DNA from 3 places in the Paenibacillus sp. FSL L8-0638 genome. Region 3 is predicted to be linked to each of the others. Evidence: riboswitches for the same ligand, from Rfam matches in the RefSeq annotation. Region 3 holds a riboswitch; each other region holds the start of a gene.
The links. A riboswitch is a leader RNA that binds a small molecule or an ion and turns the genes downstream of it on or off. The one in region 3 is predicted to bind cobalamin.

Region 1 (4,217 bases), 230 kb from region 3:
TTGTGTTACTGGCAGAGCTGGTTATCGGTGTCCCCATTTTGTCACGACTGTTTTATCCTTCGTATGAACTGGCACGTCAGTTGCAAGTGACCGATTTTCTGGATCGGTTCGATTTATTTGTGGGCGCTCTTACCGTGCCGACCCTGCTTACGAAAATGGGGTTTGATCTGTACGTCACCAGTTTGACTGTCAAGCGTATGTTTGCTCCAGCCTGGGGGAATTTGATTGTTTGGCCAGTTGGTTTGTTGGGTTACGTCTGTTCCTTTATGCTGTTCTCTAACATTGTACAAATATATGAATTCAGTCGGGAGTGGACCGTGGTTATGGTCATTTTTTTTGTATTGATGCCCTTCGTGCTGTGGATGTTGCTCCGACCCAAATCTAAAGGGAGAGGCGACGATGATAAGGCATCTAGCGGAGAGCGGGATAGTAGTAGTCAGAAAGAAAGCCAGCATGGAGGCAGAACAGGGCACGGCCACTTATAAGTTTACTGTATTTAGCGGAAAAGTAATTCTTATTTGTCTTTTGCCCCTCTAATTGTATACTTGGTAGAAAGAAATACGACTTCTACAAGGGAGGCAACAGCATGGCACAACGCATGGCAGGTAAGAGAGTCGCTCTTGCCGGTCCCCGTAAAGCAGAAGAAATGGCGCTGCTAGTTATGAAGATGGGGGGCGAGCCAGTAGAGCGCCCGGCCCAGGGCACTGTTTTTCTGGATGATATCGAGCTGCGCAACGCTGTTGTATCGTGGGTAAAGAACCCTCCGGACTGGTACATCTTCACGACAGGCATGGGACTGGATGCTCTGTTTGATATGGCAGAGGATATGGGCGTGGCTGAGCAGATTATAGAGTTGCTGCAATCCTCCAACATTGCAGCGCGGGGCTACAAGACGGTCAATGGACTCAAAAAGCGTGGCTTTACGCCAGCAGTACGAGACGAGGACGGAAGTTTGATCGGATTGACAGGAGCTTTCGCCCCATACGATCTGAAGGGGAAGGAAGTGCTGTTGCAACTGCATGGCGATCCAGCCCCACGGTTGGTAAAATGGCTGGACGAGCAGGGGGCAGTGACCCGACAGGTACTTCCTTATAAGCATATCCCACCTGAGGAAGCAAAATTGCAGGCGTTACTGGAAGATGTTATCCAGCGTAACGTTGATGCCGTTACGTTCACGAGTGGTCCGCAAATTCGATTTTTAGCCCAATATGCCAGAGAGCAAAATCGAATCGAGGATTTACTGGAAGCTTTCCGTGAGGATGTGATTGCTGTATCCGTAGGGAAGGTGACTGCACAGTCCATTGTGGAAGAAGGGATTGATCGAGTCGTGTTTCCAACCGAAGAGCGCATGGGCGCGATGATGGTGGAGCTGGGCAAATATTTTGAACATAACGATTCGGTGCATGGCTGTGGTCTGAAGATCATGAATGGTCATTGAAATGAGATCAAAATTATAATTGCAGTATGCTAAAAAATGAACTTATATTTCGGGATACAGAGTAAAATAAAGATAAGGGCCTACGAGGTCTTTATCTTTTTTTGTTGGACATGCATCGACAAAGATTTTTGTTATAGCGAAAATGTTTATCTAATATAATGAATAAGTTTCGATGCTACTTAGGACAGGAGCTGAGACGTTAATGAATTCTATTTGCGTATTTGCCGGGTCCAGACCTGGACATTCATCGGTATATGTTGAGGCAGCAGGCAAGCTGGGAGAAGCCATGGCTCGCCATCATATCCGTCTGATCTATGGTGGCTCTAGCAGGGGGCTGATGGGAGAGGTGGCGAATGGAATACTAGCGGGTGATGGTCAGGTCACGGGCATTATGCCCACCCTATTATTTGATGCAGAGATCATTCATCGGGGAGTTACCGAATTTATTGAGGTAGCGAGCATGCATGAGCGTAAAGCGGCAATGAGCGAGATGGCCGATGCGTTTATCGCCCTTCCGGGTGGCTTGGGAACCTTCGAGGAGCTGTTCGAGGTATTGTGCTGGGCGCAAATCGGTATTCATCGCAAGCCCATTGGGCTGCTGAATGTGAATGGATATTTTGACCCGTTAGTAGAAATGGTGCGTCATAGCGTGCAAGAAGGGTTTACCGGGGCTGAGCACCCAGCGTTATTAAGTATCTCTGCGGACCCGGACAAATTGCTACAGATGTTAAAAAATAAAGCAGAGAACTTGAAATAAAGCTTTTTTCGTGCTTGCACAACTGATTGAGGCAAGGTTATGATAAGACCCATAATCAAATAGCGGACAGACAAGGTGCCTTTGCGGTTGAGCAAAGGGTAACAGGGAATCGGGTGCAAATCCCGAGCGGTCCCGCCACTGTAAGGAAGAGGCTTTTTTTTATTGGTCACTCGTGAAAAATGGGGAAGACGAAAGAATCCGTTGATGCCAAGCCAGGAGACCTACCTTGATCTGTATGCACCGTTAACCTTCGCGGAGAGGATGGGTGTACGAAATCAGGAAATCAGGCACACGTTGCTTTTTCCATGTTGGCTAGAGGTTTGCGTGGATATGAACGTGCAGCAGCGTTTGAAGCGTAAACAGACAGATGGAAAACAACGGCAGGCTGGAGGAAGACAAATCGTGTCTTCTTACGCTGTTTGTTCGTCTGATGAGAGATACGTACATAGAAACCCCATCCGGGTAGGATGGGGCTTTTTTGAGTTACAGGATGTCCAAAAATCATTGGAATAGATAGCATAGCTGCCCTGAAAAGGATGAATAGGAGGAGCACGATGAGCCCATTAGGAAAATTGCTGGTGATTGGATTTGGACCAGGAGATATGGAACATATCACAAAACGGGCGCTGGATGCGCTGGCCGAAAGTGAGGTCATTATCGGCTACAACACCTACGTTGATTTGATCCGTCCGTTGTTGAACGGACAGGAGATTGTACGTACAGGGATGACAGAGGAAGTGAGCCGTGCGCAGGAGGCGGTTCGCCAAGCAGAGATGGGCAAGAAGGTAGCCGTCATTTCCAGTGGAGATGCAGGAGTCTATGGCATGGCAGGGCTGGTGTACGAAGTGCTGATGCAAAAAGGCTGGCGACGCGAGGACGGGGTTGAGGTAGAAGTCGTGCCGGGGATCTCGGCTATTCAGTCCTGTGCTTCACTGTTGGGGGCGCCAGTTATGCATGATGCGTGCACGATCAGTCTGAGTGATCATCTGACCCCATGGGAAACGATTGTGAAGCGTGTAGAAGCTGCGGCTTCGGCCGATTTTGTGATTGCATTATACAACCCGCGCAGTGGTCGGCGTACCCGCCAGATTGTGGAGACGCAGTCCATTTTGCTGCGTTACCGCGATCCGCAGACTCCGGTCGGGTTGGTGAAAAGTGCTTATCGTGAACGTCAGCAAGTTATTGTAACGACGCTGGAAGATATGCTGAACCATGATATCGGGATGCTGACGACTGTAATCATCGGCAATTCCTCGACGACGGTGTATGACGGCTTGATCGTGACTCCGCGCGGATATCAGCGCAAATACACGCTGGATGCGACCGAGCAGGCGCTCAAGCCGCATCAGCGGCTCCGCACGGAAGCGGAGCCGTGGTCGCTGGGCGCGCAAGAGGATACACCGCGGGCAGGCGCAGCCCCGACTACGCCCGCTGGACCCTCCGCGAGCGGCGCTGCGGTTGCCATGCAGGCACGCCCGCAAGCGATGGCTGCCGTGCAGGCAACGACTGCTGTGCAAACCGGCGCAGCCCCGGCATCGTTGGCCGCAGAGGCGCTAAGCCGCCTCGCTGTCGGCGGCAAGCTGCCTGGCGAAGCCAACGCTCGCTGGAGCGGGCAAGCGCCTACCGCCGAGAGCACCGCCGGAACGTCAGCAGTGGCCGGAGCAGGGGCCACGGCCGGGATGGAGACAGGCGGCTTTGGCAAGCCTGCGCTATTTGAGGTGGGCGTTTCCCCGGGTGTGGGAAACAAGAAGTTCACCGCTCGCCAGATGGCGCTGCTCGCCGAGGTAGCGGGTGATGATGGCGAGCTGGAATATACGCCGGATCATCAGATCGTGCTGCGCGTGCCGTGTGCAGACCCCGAGGAACTGGTCGGGCGGCTGCGGGATGAACGATTCATTGTCATGCCGATTGGCGATGTGTTTAAGGTAAAGGCGTGCGACTTCTGCAATATGGAGAAGGATGACGCTGTGCCTGTGGCTGAGCATTTACAGGTTGTACTTGGTGGATTACAGGCACCCAAGG
Region 2 (4,217 bases), 1.7 Mb from region 3:
AATGATATGCGGTACAACGAGTCCCACAAAGCCAATCACACCACATACCGAGACAGCGGCTGCTGTCAGCAGCGTGGAAATAATCAGAACAGATAGCTTCGTCGCATCTACATGAACTCCCATGTGCGCCGCCTGACGTTCACCCAAAGCCAAAATATTCAGCACACGTGCCCGGTTCCATAGAAATACCAGCCCTATGACCACATAAGGTAAAAGGATTCCTGTATATGACCAACCGCGCAGACTAAGACTTCCCATCGTCCAGTACAATATTTCATTGACCGTCTCCTTCGACATGGCTGTCAGAAAGGAAACAACCGCTCCCAGAAAGGATTGCATCACCACACCCGACAAAATGAGACTTTGTGTCGGAATTTTCCCACCTTCCCGTGCCAACGTCAGCACCATCCACAGCGTAAGCATTCCGGTCGTAAATGCCACTAGCGGCAGCGTCCATACACCAACAAATGAAAATTGAAGGCCCCAATAAATCAGTACTGCCGCTCCTACCGAAGCCCCCGAGGATACCCCCAGTGTATACGGATCAGCCAAAGGATTACGCAGCACACCCTGAAATCCGGCTCCCGCCAGCGCCAGCGCTGCTCCTACCAACATTCCCAGTAACACTCGTGGCAATCTGACCTTCAAAATAATCTGCTCTGAGGATGTATTCCAATCCGGTGTAAACGTATCGCCTAACCACGGAAGGTGGTTAACCAGAATGCCTGTGATCTGGCTGACCGGAAGCTTGGCCGAGCCGATGCCAAGACAGAGCAGCAGCGTCAGCAACAGTAGGACAAGACCTGTCCCTCCAAAGCCGATCAGTTTACGGTTCATTTGAAAATTTCAGGATACACGCCCTTGGCCACTTCCTTGAGACCTTCCGTTACGCGTGGACCCGGACGACTGATCAAATTATCATCCACGGCAAATACCCGGTTGTGGCGAACAGCCGATATTTGATCCCATCCACTGCGAGCTTTAATAATTTCGCCGAGCGTTTGACCAGTTTTGTCGTCCTTGACACTTTTGCTGTACAAAATCACGTCAGGGTTCGCAGCAATAATATTTTCTTCACTAATTTGGTACCACCCCTTCTGCGTGGCACCTACATTTTCACCGCCCGCCAACGTAATCAGCTCGTCCATAAACTCGCCTTTACCAACTGTCCAGCCTGGTGAAAACTCGACGTATACCCGCAGCTTCTGCCCTTTACCGATATTTTTAATTCCTTCTTTTACTTCTGCTACATCTGCTCTCATCTTGTCAGTCACCGCTCTTGCTTCTCTCTGATGATCGGTGATTTTCCCATACAATTCGATGTTAGCCATGACATCTTCCACTGTCTTCGGTTCCGTTTTAAAAATCATAATTCCCATGTCGCGCAGCTTGGTCGTAGCCTGTTCACTAAGTGATATCCCTGCAAAAACGACTTCCGGGTTCGCAGCAATGATCGCCTCTTCGTTTGGTTTCATAATACCGCCCACTTTAGGCTTTTTCGTAGCTGCTTCCGGGTAATCAGAGTAGTCGGAGACGCCGACAATTTCCTTATCCAGCCCGATGGCGAACAATGCCTCGGTTTCTGCCGGGGAGACGGAAACGATTTTATCCGGCGCTTTTTTGAATGTAAATTCCTGTCCTGTTGCATCTTTAACTGTGAGCGGGTAAACCGTTTTGCCCGGAGGCTCTTGTGCGTTTACTGCCTGTCCCGACTGCTGTGAAGAAGCCTGACCCTCTTTATTTTCAGCATTTTTTCCATTCGCCCCACATGCACTCAGCACAACCGCCAAAATCAGAGCCAATAAACCTGTTGTCCAAACCTTTATTTTTTTTCCTGCCATGATTTGCACCCCTTCATAAAAAAATCGTTAAGAGCGTTACTTGAGCATCATCAGATATCTTCTAAATCCAGCCTTCTTTTCCTATCAAAAAAACCCCGCATCCTCATATCAGGACACAGGGGTCACGTTAGCGCAGATCGTGCGCAGGCGGCAGCTTCTTTCCGCACGGACAGTCACTGCGAACACGTCATCCTTTCCTCGAAGGATTATGGTGACAGGCGGACGGGCAGGTATCCTGACTTATGGTAAGATGCATGTCCTGAAATTCCTTCATATGCTTAGTAGCACATAAAGCAGGACTAACCGGCATGTTTCCATTTACAGTGGCGGGACCGCGCCGGACTTACACCGACTTCCCTTTTAACAGCGCAGGCAAGGGAAACCATAGTTTCATCACACTGCGCCGACCTCGTCTGCTGGATATTTGATGTAGTGGTAGTCAAGCCGTTCTTTTACTTGATGATTATAGGTTAAAAAGAGGCTGCTTACAACCCAAACAGCCTCTTTATCCGCTGGTGTCTAGCCTAATGAGGAAGCATTTCTGCTGTGTAACTGTACGGTCCTGCCAACCTCAATTGCATCCTAAATGCTTTTCCCGGCTTCGGGTTCAAACTCCAAAAATCATGGCCCGGTATCAGCATGCAAGCCAACTGGCGAATTACGCCACCATGCGTAACAACCAAAACAGAGGGCGGCGCAGCAGTCAAATCCATGGGTTGAACTTCCATAGCAACACGCCATTCATACAGAGAGTCAAGAAATTTGCGCAGACGATTTACAAAATCTGTCCAAGACTCTCCTCCAGGTGGGGTGATCCGTTGCGGCTCATCAATCCAAGCTCGATACAACGACACATCCTTGAGCATGTCATACGTTTTTCCATCCCACTCGCCAAAATGAAGCTCTCGCAGACATGGTTCCATCATAGGAGGCATAGTAGATAGGGAACGTCCAGACGTCAACTCTGATTCCGGCACAATGATCTGCAAGGTCTGGCGACATCGCATTAAGTCGCTGCAATAGATTCGAGCAAAGGAGTGCCCTTGCAATTTTTCCTGCAAAGGCTTTAATTCCTGCTCTGCTCCCGGTAGCAAACCTAAGTCGGAGTGTCCCAGATATCGACGTTCCTTGTTCCATAAGGTTGTGCCGTGACGAACTAACACGAGTTCCATGTCCCAATGCAGATCTTCTTTAGCATCATACGGCACCTTATCCTCCTGTGAGTTCGGACTTTGTGCGTATTCTACTGTCCTTTTTGCTGCTATATCTTGTTTCAAGATCATGTCACTTCCTGCTCGATCATTATTCAGTGTGTCACTCCTCACCCTCACCGCACCCATCCCAAGGCAAAACAACCTGCGGCTCCTAACAAACACAATCCCACAAACATACTGGACACGGCGAACATCAGCTGGATTGTATGCCGTATATCTTTCGACTCTAGCGGTCGTATCCAATCGCCCATGTATGCACGAAAGGAGCGTACGCCATGATACACATTATAGCCTCCAAGACGAATCCCCAGTGCACCAGCAACAGCCGATTCCGGGTAGCCACTGTTCGGGCTTGGGTGCAGACGAGCGTCTCGCTTGACTGTGCGCCAGCTTCTTGCAGCATTTCGCTTGTACATCCACGCCGCTACCACAAGCATTGCCGCTGTTAGGCGTGCCGGAATGTAGTTAGCCACATCATCCAGACGTGCTGAAGCCCAGCCTAAATGCAGATACTTTTCATTTTTGTAGCCAACCATGGAATCGAGCGTATTCACAGCACGATAAGCCAGCGCCAAGGGTGCTCCCCCGATCAAGGCATAAAAAAGCGGGGAAATAATCGCGTCCACGATATTTTCAGCGACCGTTTCAACCGTACCGCGTACAATCTCAGGCTCATCAAGTTGCTGCGTATCCCGCCCGACTATCATGCCCAGCTCCCGCCGTGCCACAGCCAGGTCATCCGCCTGCAACGCTCGGTAGACTGCCATTCCTGCATCCTTTAGTCCTTTGGAAGCAATCGTGGTCGCAATCAGCACCATTTCTGCGCCGACAGATAACCACGGATGAATCCAGGCAAGCAAGTGCAACAGCGCCCAGGCGAGCGCAAAGGAGCCTCCCGCCACAATGAGTGGAAGCAGTATACCCGCACGTTTCAGCCCTCGGTCACTTCGTACCTGGCGGCGAATCACTTTTTCCAATGCTGAAATGGCATGTCCCATACCGATGACTGGATGCGGCAACCACCTCGGGTCACCAATCAGCCTGTCCAAAAGATAGGCTGCCATGATGATCAAGCTAACTGTCACGCCGCTGTTCCTCCTCCAGCACTTTACCCAATACAGATAGCAGCCTATCGTTGGCTTCTGCATCCCTCACTGCAATC
Region 3 (4,217 bases):
GCCCCAGCGTAAACACCGTCATGACGGCGAAGCCCGCAGCAGCTAGCTCCACAGTAGCAGGAAGTCTGTTCCACAGTTCGGCTAGCACCGACTCCTTGGATACATACGAAGTGCCCCAATGCCCTGTGAACACATCCCGCAGCCAGTTCACATATTGAATATGAAGCGGTTCGTTTAAGCCCAGTTCCTTTCGTAGCGTCGTCAACGCCTCCTCAGAGGCAGGGATATTATGCGCGGTGAGCAAAATGGTAGCAGGGTCTCCAGGGGCCAGCCGCATCAGTACAAAAGTCAGCGTGGATACAACGAATACAATAATGAGCAGCTGCGCCACACGTTCCAGTATAAAACGAATCATAGGATACGCAGCTCGTTATTCCGCAATATCGGATTGCGCTGTAATGTAGTAATACTCGATCGGATGGGGTGTAAAACCCTCCACCCCTTTTTTCACACCAAACACATTATCAGGATGCACAATGAACGACTGTGGCAAATCCGTATTGATGATATCCAGCGCTTGTAGTGTCACAGCATTACGCTGCGCTGTATCCTTCGCCAGCTTCAAGCTGTTCAGAATACTCTCTAGCGGTTTGAAACTATAACGGCTTACATTGGCTTCGCTTTTCGAAGAATAAAACATGTCCATAAAATATTGCGGCTCTCCTGTATGAGCAGTAAGCATACTGTACATAGCAAAATCCCAATCGTTTTTGGTCAACGCCTCGTCGATATTTTCCACCTTGCGAATCTTGACCTGGATTCCCTCTTTCAGCAATTGGCTTTGGATGACCTCAGCCATAACAGAGAGCTCCGGACGCTGAGGGAAAGTCAGCAGCGTAACCTCGAACGGCTTGCCTTGCTTAGTCCATGTCCCTTGGGCGTCCTTCTGCCAGCCATCCTTCGTCAACAGTTGCTCTGCCGTTCCGTCCAGCGCTTTGCGCTCAACTTTACCGAAGGGAAGAATGCTCGGGAACGGACTGCTTGCCTCCGTACCGAAGCCCCTCATGACGGCGCTCACAATCGATGCGCGTGGAATCAGGCTGTCCACCACCTTACGGTTCGCCGCATCCTTGAATACTGGCGATTCCATATTGTACACGATCATATGGGTGCGCAAGGACGGAGCTGACAGCACTTGCAGCTTGTCGTTCTTTTTCAGTACCTCTGCGTTATCAACCGGAATATCCGTCGCTACGTCCACCTCACCGGATTGCAGTGCCATCAGGCGCGAATTCCCGTCCGTAATGAACTTCATCGTCGCTTCAGCCAATCGTGCCTTCTCGCCCCAGTATCCGTCATAACGCTCTACGACCAAGGATTGGTCCTTGTTGAACGCTTTGATTTTAAAGGCGCCTGTCATCGCTGGGTAACCCTGCTCATCTTTCATCGATGCCACATCCAGTACAATCGTCGATGGATCAGCTAGATTAGACACCAATGCCGCATTCGGCTGGTTTGTCGTGATCTTCAAGGCCAGCGGGCCGCTTACATCAATGGACTTCACATTCAGTAAATCCTTCGCCAGATGGCTTTTCTCAATAGAGCGTAACAAAGACGCTTTTACACTTGCTGCATCCATACTTTTTCCATCATGAAAAGTGACTTTATCCTGCAAGCTGAACGTCCAAACTGTAGGGCTATCCTGCTTCCACTCCTTTGCCAGCCAAGCCACAGGCTCCAGCTTTTCATTCAAACGTACCAGTGTCTCACCTGCACCGGATCGCATCACATCCCAGCTATTATCTCCATGCGGGTCAACGCCTGACGGTTTCCATGTATACGCCATTACCAGCTTTTTATCTGTCGCTGTTTGTTGTGCTGACGCGTTCTCACCCTTGCCGGAGCTATCCGACGTCTTATTGCTGGCACATCCCGAAAGAGCCATAACTGCCAGCAGCAGCATCACCCCTGTACATATGAACCATGAACGCCTACTACGACTGCTTATCATTTCATGAGCCCTCCTCTATCTTGTAAAATCGCATAAACCTAACGCAAAACGCGAAAAAAGCATTCCGAACCACTTGATCAGCAGTCAGAAATGCCTTCAATATAAAATGTCAGAACTCACCTCGAAGCCAACTCCAAAAACATAGAAGGGATCAGATCGGTTTCAGACATTCCGTATGCAGCACGCCTAACCACCTCCCCAGCATTCCGTGGGTCTGACAGTGATGTCAAAACAGGCAGGTCTCCTGACTCCAGGCGTATCTTTCAGGCCTTCCCGGTTCTTCACAATTCCAGTGGCTGTTCTGAAAGCTCCAGCAGTATCCTGCTGATGCCTGTATACAGTGGCGGGCCCGTGTCGGAATCAACCGAACTTCCCTTTTAAGTGAACATGCTCAACAACTATGTACATCGTCTCTACGAAACCCCATACATAGAGTTGTCCGGCTCACACCTGTTTTCTTCCTTTATTTCTTTTCATTACGATCTTATTTTGTTGTCACAGGCTTGTCAATAAAGGCTGCACAATAATTTAAATTTGAACGATAAGGTAGAAACAAGACCTAACCTCCAATTGCGTGCACGCAATTGAAGTGTTAAAATTAGGTATAGAGTAAACCACCGTGTCCGTATACTAAAAAGAGTCTTCGCCGCGCCAACGGCAAAGACTCTTAGGACTTGAAAGGCTGTGGATCACCACCACGGCGCGCTGCATAACTAAATGTCAATGCAAACGAAACCCACCGTTAGGGGCCAACCTAATTACGCGGTGGGTTTTCGCTTGTTCCGAAATTTTCGACGTAGCCAGCGATAAAGTTTACGAATACTAAACACCAGGCTTAGTAACGTAACCATCCAACGCAACACATCGTAGCACGATACAAGGTTGACCATCGGCTTCACCCCCTTTCGGGAAGCTGCACCGTGGTCCGAAAACATCCACCACTATTCAAAATCCATAAGGTAAATTATACCATGATATCGCCCACTGCTCTAGCAAATTCTTCTAGTAAGTAAACTGGAAAACGCGCCAAATTGGAGCTACCCATTTCATCCCGCAGTTTATCTATATATCCCCAGACAACAAGGGGATCTACTATCTGGATAACCCCATGCCAAACAGCCGGAAAAGAGGCATACGTCCTCTCTCCGGCTATCTTTATTTATTTCTAATCATCAAACCTTCTGTGGAACCTCCTGAACCGTCACGCTTTTGACCGATTCCCCTTGTTTTCTCGTCAAAACGATATTCAAGACAATCGCTGTAATCGAACCAGATACGATGCCGTTTTGCAACAGCATTTTGGCAAAGCTCGGCAGCTGGTCGAACATTTGTGGCAGAACGGCAGAACCTAGGCCCACAGCAATACTGCATGCTGCGATCAGCAGATTGCTTTCCTTTCGCAGATCCACTTCTGACAAAATAGACATGCCTGATGCAGCGACCGAGCCGAACATGACGATCATCGCCCCGCCCAGCACAGCGTTAGGAATCACTGTCGTTAAAGCAGCCAGCTTAGGTAGCAAACCGAGAACAACCATGATACCGCCCGCAGCAAAAATAACGTTCCGCGATTTGACGCGTGTGAGCGAGATCAGACCCACATTTTGCGAGAAGGCTGTATAAGGAAACGCGTTAAAAATACCCCCAAGCATAATCGCAAGTCCTTCCGAACGAAGTCCATTGACGATCTGCTTTTGCTCTACCTTTTGATCAATCGCCTTGCCTACTGCCAGATAAACACCCGTAGACTCGACCATGCTGACAATATTGACAATAATCATCGTACATACCGCCATAATGCTAAACTCTGGCTTACCAAAATAAAACGGCTGCGCAACACTCACCCATGACGCATCTGCCACGGGAGCAAAATGCACCATTCCCATCGCATAAGCAACCACCGTGCCTGCAAACAGACCGATGAGCACGGAAATCGAGCGCATAAAGCCCTTTGCTAACCGATTCACAAGCAGAATAACCAATAATGTAACCAGCGCCAGCAGCAAATTACGCGGCTGTCCAAAATCCGCGCTGCCCTGGCCACCTGCTACATTGTTCATCGCCACCGGAATAAGGGATAGACCGATAATTGTAACGACCGAACCCGTAACGACCGTCGGGAAAAAGCGTAGCAGCTTGCCATACAGCGGTGCCGCAAGCACCACGAATATACCAGACAAAATAATGGCACCGTACGCTGTCGCCAAATTTGAGGTCGAAGCAATCGCGATGATAGGCCCTACTGCCGTAAACGTACAGCCTAAAA

Region 1: another riboswitch for cobalamin. It lies ahead of MKY35_RS24415 (hypothetical protein); the one in region 3 lies ahead of MKY35_RS25465 (ABC transporter substrate-binding protein).
Region 2: another riboswitch for cobalamin. It lies ahead of MKY35_RS06780 (cobalamin-binding protein); the one in region 3 lies ahead of MKY35_RS25465 (ABC transporter substrate-binding protein).

Annotation. Positions count from the first base shown of each region.
Region 1 covers NZ_CP151960.1:5,475,816-5,480,032, reverse strand. Annotated here, with positions in the region: gene MKY35_RS24430 (endospore germination permease) at 1-485, shown strand, start outside; gene MKY35_RS24425 (uroporphyrinogen-III synthase) at 587-1,438, shown strand; gene MKY35_RS24420 (TIGR00730 family Rossman fold protein) at 1,641-2,195, shown strand; cobalamin riboswitch at 2,252-2,439, shown strand; gene MKY35_RS24415 (hypothetical protein) at 2,490-2,708, shown strand; gene cobJ (precorrin-3B C(17)-methyltransferase) at 2,750-4,217, shown strand, end outside.
Region 2 covers NZ_CP151960.1:1,516,730-1,520,946, reverse strand. Annotated here, with positions in the region: gene MKY35_RS06785 (iron ABC transporter permease) at 1-837, opposite strand, end outside; gene MKY35_RS06780 (cobalamin-binding protein) at 834-1,841, opposite strand; cobalamin riboswitch at 2,049-2,243, opposite strand; gene MKY35_RS06775 (histidine phosphatase family protein) at 2,366-3,118, opposite strand; gene cbiB (adenosylcobinamide-phosphate synthase CbiB) at 3,169-4,140, opposite strand; gene cobD (threonine-phosphate decarboxylase CobD) at 4,130-4,217, opposite strand, start outside.
Region 3 covers NZ_CP151960.1:5,708,005-5,712,221, forward strand. Annotated here, with positions in the region: gene nikB (nickel ABC transporter permease) at 1-355, opposite strand, end outside; gene MKY35_RS25465 (ABC transporter substrate-binding protein) at 371-1,951, opposite strand; cobalamin riboswitch at 2,168-2,368, opposite strand; gene MKY35_RS25470 (nucleobase:cation symporter-2 family protein) at 3,124-4,217, opposite strand, start outside.